DNA from 3 places in the Bradyrhizobium sp. Leo78 genome. Region 1 is predicted to be linked to each of the others. Evidence: predicted binding sites of a transcription regulator. Region 1 holds the regulator's gene; each other region holds the start of a gene.
What was found. Region 1 encodes PhoB, which activates phosphate uptake and scavenging genes when phosphate is short. Its sites were predicted from a motif close to TGTCATNNANCTGTCAT; they were not measured.

Region 1 (2,266 bases):
ACGTGACCCGCAATGCGGTGATCGGCAAGGTGCACCGGCTCGGCCTCTCGGGCCGCGCCAAGAGTCCTGCTGCAGCCGCGCCGCGGCAGCGCAAGGCGCGTCCCGCACAGCCGATGATGCGCGTGGCACGTCCGGTCTCCCGCGGCAACACCGCGCTCGCCCACGCCTTCGAGGTGGAGGTGGAAGCGGACCCTATCGCCTACGACAATGTCGTACCGATGAGCCAGCGGCTGTCGCTGCTCGAATTGAACGAGGCCACCTGCCACTGGCCGGTCGGCGATCCCTCGAGCCCGGAATTCTTCTTCTGCGGCGGCAAGGCGCTTCCCGGCCTGCCCTATTGCGCGCACCACTCCCGCATCGCCTACCAGCCGGCGGCTGACCGCCGCCGTCCGACGGTCAAGCCGTCACAAGGCAAGTAAGCCGACGACGGATCGTAGCTCGGGTGGAGCGCAGCGCAACCCGGGAACGCTGTATCGGCAGGTCCAAATTTCCCCGGGTTACGCTTTGCTGCACCCGGGCTACGGATTGAGGTCGCCGGTTTACGACTGCTCGGCCTTCGCGAAGCGATCATCGAGCGCGTAGCCCGCGCCGCGGACGGTGCGGATCGGGTCCTGCTCGCGGCCGGGATTGAGCAATTTGCGCAGGCGGCCGATGTGAACGTCGACGGTGCGCTCGTCGATATAGATGTCGCGGCCCCAAACGCTGTCGAGCAGCTGCTCGCGGCTGAACACGCGGCCGGGATGCTCCAGGAAGAACTCCAGCAGGCGATATTCGGTCGGGCCGAGATCGATCGGGCGGCCCGAGCGCGCAACGCGGCGCTTCTCGCGGTCGAGTTCGATGTCGCCATAGGTGAGCACGGTGGCGAGCCGCTCCGGGCTTGCCCGGCGCAACAGGCCCTTCACCCGCGCGAGCAGTTCAGGCACCGAGAACGGCTTGACGATGTAGTCGTCGGCACCGGTCGCCAGCCCCCTCACGCGCTCGCTTTCCTCGCCGCGCGCGGTCAGCATGATGATCGGGAGCTGCTTGGTCTCCGGCCGCGCCCGCAGACGGCGGCACAGCTCGATGCCGGAGAGTCCCGGCAGCATCCAGTCGAGCACGACAAGGTCGGGAATACGTTCCTTGAGCCTTGTGTCCGCATCGTCTCCACGGGCGACCGTTTCGACATCATAGCCTTCTGCATCGAGATTGTAGCGCAACAGCGTCGTCAGCGCTTCTTCGTCTTCGACCACCAGAATGCGTGCGCTCATCGGCTTGGCTTCTCCTATAGCGGGATGACTCTCTGCTTGAATCGTCATCCCACTCTTCCTTTGATGTTTGAGCAGGATCTTGGCGGAAAGCCGGCGTCGACTTTCCGGATGTTGCTCTAGTTGCCCGGAACGGTCGTGGCGAACGTCGTCATATCCCCCTTCGGCCGCTTGTCGGTGATCTGCTGACCCTCGATCATGTAGAAGACCGTTTCCGCGATGTTGGTGGCGTGGTCGCCGATCCGCTCGATATTCTTGGCGCAGAACATCAGGTGGATGCAGAACGAGATGTTGCGCGGATCTTCCATCATGTAGGTGAGGAGCTCGCGGAACAGCGAGGTGCAGATCGCGTCCACCTCCTCGTCGCTCTTCCAGACGTTCATCGCCGCCGGCAGATCGTGCGCGGCATAGGCGTCGAGCACGGACTTGACCTGCGACAGCACGAGGTCGGTCATGTGCTCCAGGCCGCGGATCAACTTCAGCGGCTGGAAGTCGTTCTCCAGCGCGGCGACGCGCTTGCCCATGTTCTTGGCGAGGTCGCCGATCCGCTCGAGGTCGGTCGCCACCCGCATCGCGCCGACGATCTCGCGCAAGTCGACAGCCATCGGCTGGCGGCGGGCGATCGTCAGCACGGCGCGCTCCTCGATCACGCGCTGCAGGCTGTCGATCTCGATGTCGGAAGCGACGACACGCTTGCCGAGCGCGACGTCGCGGCGGATCAGCGCATCGACGGATTCGGTGATCATCCGTTCGACCAGCCCGCCCATCTCTGCGACCAGACGGGTCAGTTCCTGAAGATCGCTGTCGAATGCCTTGGCGGTATGTTCAGAAGCCATGATGTCCCTCCTCAACCAAACCGGCCGGTGATGTAGTCCTGGGTGCGTCGATCGCTCGGCGAGGTGAAGATCTTGCTGGTGTCGTCGAACTCGATCAGTTCGCCCAGATACATGAACGCAGTCTTGTCGGAGACGCGCGCCGCCTGCTGCATGTTATGCGTGACGATCGCGATCGTGTAGTCCTCC
Region 2 (2,266 bases), on a different contig from region 1:
TCCATGTTGCGGACATGGCCGAGCGAAAAGCTGGCATCGAACAGGCGGAGCAGCGGGCCGACCGCGCAGGAGGCATTGTTGTCCTTGGCCTTGGACAATAGCAGCGCCGAGCGGCCCTCAAAGTCGCGCAGGTTGACGTCGTTGCCGAGCGTGGCGCCGACGATGTTGCCGCGGCTCGAGACGATAAGCACAACCTCCGGCTCCGGATTGTTCCAGGTCGATTTCGGATGCAGGCCGGCATCCATGCCGGTGCCGACCGAGGACAACACCGGCGCCTTGGTGAACACCTCCGCATCGGGGCCGATGCCGACTTCCAGATACTGGCTCCAGGCCTGCTGCTCGATCAGCACCTGCTTCAGCCGCATCGCCTCCTCCGATCCGGGCTTGAGCTTGGAGAGATCGTCGCCGACCAGCCGCACCACCTCCTTGCGGATGGCCTCGGCGGAAGCGGGATTGCCGCGCGCCCGCTCCTCGATCACGCGCTCCAGCATCGAAATGGCGAAGGTGACGCCCGCGGCCTTCAACACTTGCAGATCGAGCGGCGCGAGCAGCCACGGCTTTTGCCGATCGCGGCGGTCCGGCGGCGTGTTGGCCACGATGCTGTCGAGGTCGCCGACAGGCTCGCCCTTGACGGCGCGCAGCGCAGCGGCCGGATCGCTCTCCTCGCACAATGCGCTGACAGTCGGAAAGCGCGCGGTCACATCGAACACACCGTCGCTGCGCACGGCGACCACGGCCGGTCCGTCGCGCCGCGGCAACCAGACGCGCCCGACCAGCGTGCCGTTGGTGCCGTCCTCCGGCAGGATGTCTTTGGCAGTCAGCGTGATCATCGGGCTATCTCCCATCCCTTTTCGTTGTTAGCGGCGCTTCTTAGCACGCCTGCGACGCCAGTGTAGAGATGCTCGTCATCCCGATGTCACAGAAGCAGCGTCAATTCCGGCACTCCACATCCCGACTGTGAGCAGCCGAGAGATAGCACTCCATGACCACATCCACTCCGATCGACGAAGCCGCCCTGCGCGAGCGCATCAACCAGGAAATCGCCGACAATCTTGACGAGGAACTCGAGCTCGAACTCGACGATACGCGGCTGGACGATCTCGACGACGTCGCGCGGGCCGGCCTGCCTGTGCTCGATCGCAAGCTCTATTTCCGGGAATTGCTACGGCTGCAGGGCGAGCTCGTGAAGCTGCAGGACTGGGTGCAGCACGAGAAGAAGAAGGTCGTGATCCTATTCGAAGGACGTGACTCCGCCGGCAAGGGCGGCGTGATCAAGCGCATCACCCAGCGCCTCAACCCGCGCATCTGCCGCGTCGCGGCGCTGCCGGCGCCGAGCGAGCGGGAGCGGACCCAATGGTACTTCCAGCGCTATGTCGCGCATCTTCCGGCCGGCGGCGAGATCGTGCTGTTCGACCGGAGCTGGTACAACCGCGCCGGCGTGGAGCGCGTGATGGGCTTCTGCACCGACGAGCAATACCAGGAATTCTTCAAGTCGGTGCCGGAGTTCGAGCGCATGCTGATCCGCTCCGGCACCATCCTGATCAAATACTGGTTCTCGATCACCGATGACGAGCAGCAATTCCGCTTCACGATGCGGATCCAGGATCCGCTAAAGCAGTGGAAGCTGAGCCCGATGGACGTCGAGGCACGGTCGCGGTGGGAGCAGTACACCAAGGCCAAGGAGACGATGCTGGAGCACACCCACCTGCCCGACTCGCCCTGGTGGATCGTCGATGCCGTCGACAAGAAGCGCGCCCGGCTGAACTGCATCTCGCATCTGCTCAGCCAGATTCCGTATCAATCGGTGCAGCACATCCCGGTCGTGCTGCCGCCACGCGTCCGCAATCCTGACTATCATCGCGGTCCGGTCCCGCCGGAGATGTACGTCCCGGCGGCGTTCTGACGGAAGGCGTCGTAGGGTGGGCAAAGCGCAGCGTGCCCACCTTTCTTGCACCGATCGTGGATGGTGGGCACGCTGCGCTTTGCCCACCCTACGACTCTTCTCCCTCTCCCCGTTCTTACGGGGAGAGGGTTGGGGTGAGGGTGCCTCCGCGCAGACGGTAAGAGACCAATCCGCGGAGACAGCCCCTCACCCGGACCGCATCTGTCGATGCGATCCGGCCTCTCCCCGCAAGCGGGGCGAGGCAAGTAGACGGCTACCAGGAAAAGCGCACGACGCCCTTGCCGGCATAGGATTGGCTGATGCCGGAGAATTCGCCTTCGAAGGTGCCGGCCGCGGACCAGCCGTTCAGCCACTTCATCTCCA
Region 3 (2,266 bases), on a different contig from region 1:
CGAACAGGCGCAGCTCCTCCGGCATCTTGGCCTCGATCTCCAGCCGGATCACCGATCCGCGCCGGCGTCGCTTCAACGCGGTCTCGAACGTGCGGACGAGGTCTTCGGCTTCTTCCTCGATTTCGATTTCGGAGTCGCGGATGACGCGGAAGGCGCCCTGGCCCATGACCGTGTAGCCCGGGAACAGACGTCCGATGAAGAGGCCGGTGGCCTGCTCCAATGTGATCAGGCGCAGCCGGCCCTCACTGGGGATGCGGATGAAGCGGTCAATCTTGCCGGGCATGCGGATCAGCGCGTTCATCGCCTTGCCGTCGGAGATCCGGGACAATTGCAGCGCCACCGTGAAGCCGAGGTTGGGAATGAACGGGAAGGGATGTGCCGGATCGATCGCGAGCGGTGTCAGCAGCGGGAAGATGCTGTGGAGGAAATGATCCTCGATCCAGGCCCGCTCCGTCTTGGTGGCGTCTCGCCCGTCGACGAGCTGGATGCCGACTTCCGAGAGCATCGTGCGCAGGTCGCTCCAGATCGCCTGCTGGTCGGAGGCGAGCTTGGAGACGGTCTGGTTGATCAGGACGAGCTGTTCGGATGGCGTCAGCCCGTCGGGGCTGCGCTCGGGAATGCCTTCACGGACCTGCGCCTTGATACCGGCGACGCGGACCATGAAGAACTCGTCGAGGTTATTGGCTGAAATCGACAGGAATCTCACCCGCTCGAGCGCGGGGTGGCCGGGATTGACGGCCTCTTCCAGCACGCGGCGATTGAAATGCAGCCAGGAAAGCTCGCGGTTGATGAAGCGTTCGGGGCTCGTTGCGATCGCCGGCAGCCCTTCAGCAACCTGTTCTTTCTCTTGTACTTCAATAGGTTGTGCCGATTCCATGAAGTTCTCGATCCATTCGAGTTCAGGCCCAGAGCCACTTAAGCAAATCCAACGCAAACCCTGTGATAAGTGGATGACGTTTCGATGACATTGACGTTCCGGAAGCCCGCGCCGTCAAGTCACAGGGAGCAGGCGTTGCGCCACAGTTCCGCTGCCAGCGCCCGCGTCACCGGCCGGCCGAGCCGCAGCGCCTCGCTGTCGAGCAGCTCCACCGCCTGGCGGGCGGCGGCGTAGGAACGCTCGATCCGGCTGGCGAGATAGCTCACCAGTGATTCGTCTACGGTCATCTGTCGGTCCGTGCAGTATTTGACGATCAGGCCGCGAAACAAGAGATCGTCTGGCGGCAACAATGACACGGTCGGTACCGCGCGCAGCCGTGACCGGAGGTCGCGCAATTCGATCTCGAACGCGGAGGGCGGAATGCGAGCGGTCAGCAGCACGAAGGCTTCGTCCTGGCGGGCAAGATTGAGCAAGTGAAACATCGCGCGCTCGTCGAAGCCGTGCGGGTTCAGGTCTTCGACCACGAGTGCACCCGTCGCAAGGTCCGCCGGCACGGCCTCGGCCGACAGTGCGTGCGCCGCGGTCGAGCGCGCGCCGGCCCGCTCGGCCCAGATCGCGGCGAGGTGGCTTTTCCCTGATCCTTCGGGGCCGACCAGCAGCATGATGCGGTTCGGCCAGTCGGGCCAGCTCTCGATCAGAGCAAGGCCGGCCTCATTCGCCGTTCCCTCCAGGAAGTCGTCGCGGGTCAGGCTCTCCGCATGTGGCAACGCCAACGCAAGCTGACGAGGGTGAACGCTACCTGCCACGCAAAACTCTCCGGGACTTCCGTTCTCTTGACGCGTTTTCTTTACGCGAACCGGTGCCCACTTCGCGCGAAAACGCTCTTTACGCTCTAACGCGCTTCGATCGTGCTCATGTGCCGCACCCACTCCACGAGATAGAGGGAGACGGAAACCAAAGTAAAGATGGTGACAAATCCCATCAGGATCAGATCGTAAGGCCTTGGCTGGAAACCGAAACCGAGTGAGGCCAGCACCAGGGCTGCGAAGGCAACCTGAGCCCCCGTGTTAAGTTTCGAGACCATCAGCGGTTTTATCTCGACCGGCTTGTCGAACAGCCAGGACACAATCACAGCCGCTACGATCATGATGTCGCGCGAGACCACGAGGATGACGAGCCAGCGCGGCACCGCGCCCCAGATCCCGAGCGCCACATAGATCGACACCAGCAGCGCCTTGTCGGCCAGCGGATCGAGCAGCGCGCCGAGCTCGCTCGTCATGTTGAAGCGCTTGGCGAGGAAACCGTCGACGGCGTCGCTGACGCCGGCAATCACGAAGATCGCAAACGCGATTTCCATCTGGCTGGAGACGATCGCCCAGACGATGACCG

Region 2: ppk2 (polyphosphate kinase 2) is a predicted target of PhoB. The motif match lies at 904-920, and genes of this name have one in related genera.
Region 3: AC5ZG1_RS13380 (RNA degradosome polyphosphate kinase) is a predicted target of PhoB. The motif match lies at 951-967, and genes of this name have one in related genera.

Annotation. Positions count from the first base shown of each region.
Region 1 is NZ_JCAMOT010000010.1:209,408-211,673, reverse strand. Features, by position in the region: gene AC5ZG1_RS16005 (GcrA family cell cycle regulator) at 1-419, shown strand, start outside; gene phoB (phosphate regulon transcriptional regulator PhoB) at 540-1,247, opposite strand; gene phoU (phosphate signaling complex protein PhoU) at 1,364-2,080, opposite strand; gene pstB (phosphate ABC transporter ATP-binding protein PstB) at 2,092-2,266, opposite strand, start outside.
Region 2 is NZ_JCAMOT010000001.1:119,996-122,261, reverse strand. Features, by position in the region: gene AC5ZG1_RS00540 (fumarylacetoacetate hydrolase family protein) at 1-830, opposite strand, end outside; gene ppk2 (polyphosphate kinase 2) at 983-1,903, shown strand; gene AC5ZG1_RS00530 (autotransporter outer membrane beta-barrel domain-containing protein) at 2,157-2,266, opposite strand, start outside.
Region 3 is NZ_JCAMOT010000008.1:209,097-211,362, reverse strand. Features, by position in the region: gene AC5ZG1_RS13380 (RNA degradosome polyphosphate kinase) at 1-877, opposite strand, end outside; gene AC5ZG1_RS13375 (P-loop NTPase family protein) at 997-1,683, opposite strand; gene AC5ZG1_RS13370 (CDP-alcohol phosphatidyltransferase family protein) at 1,770-2,266, opposite strand, start outside.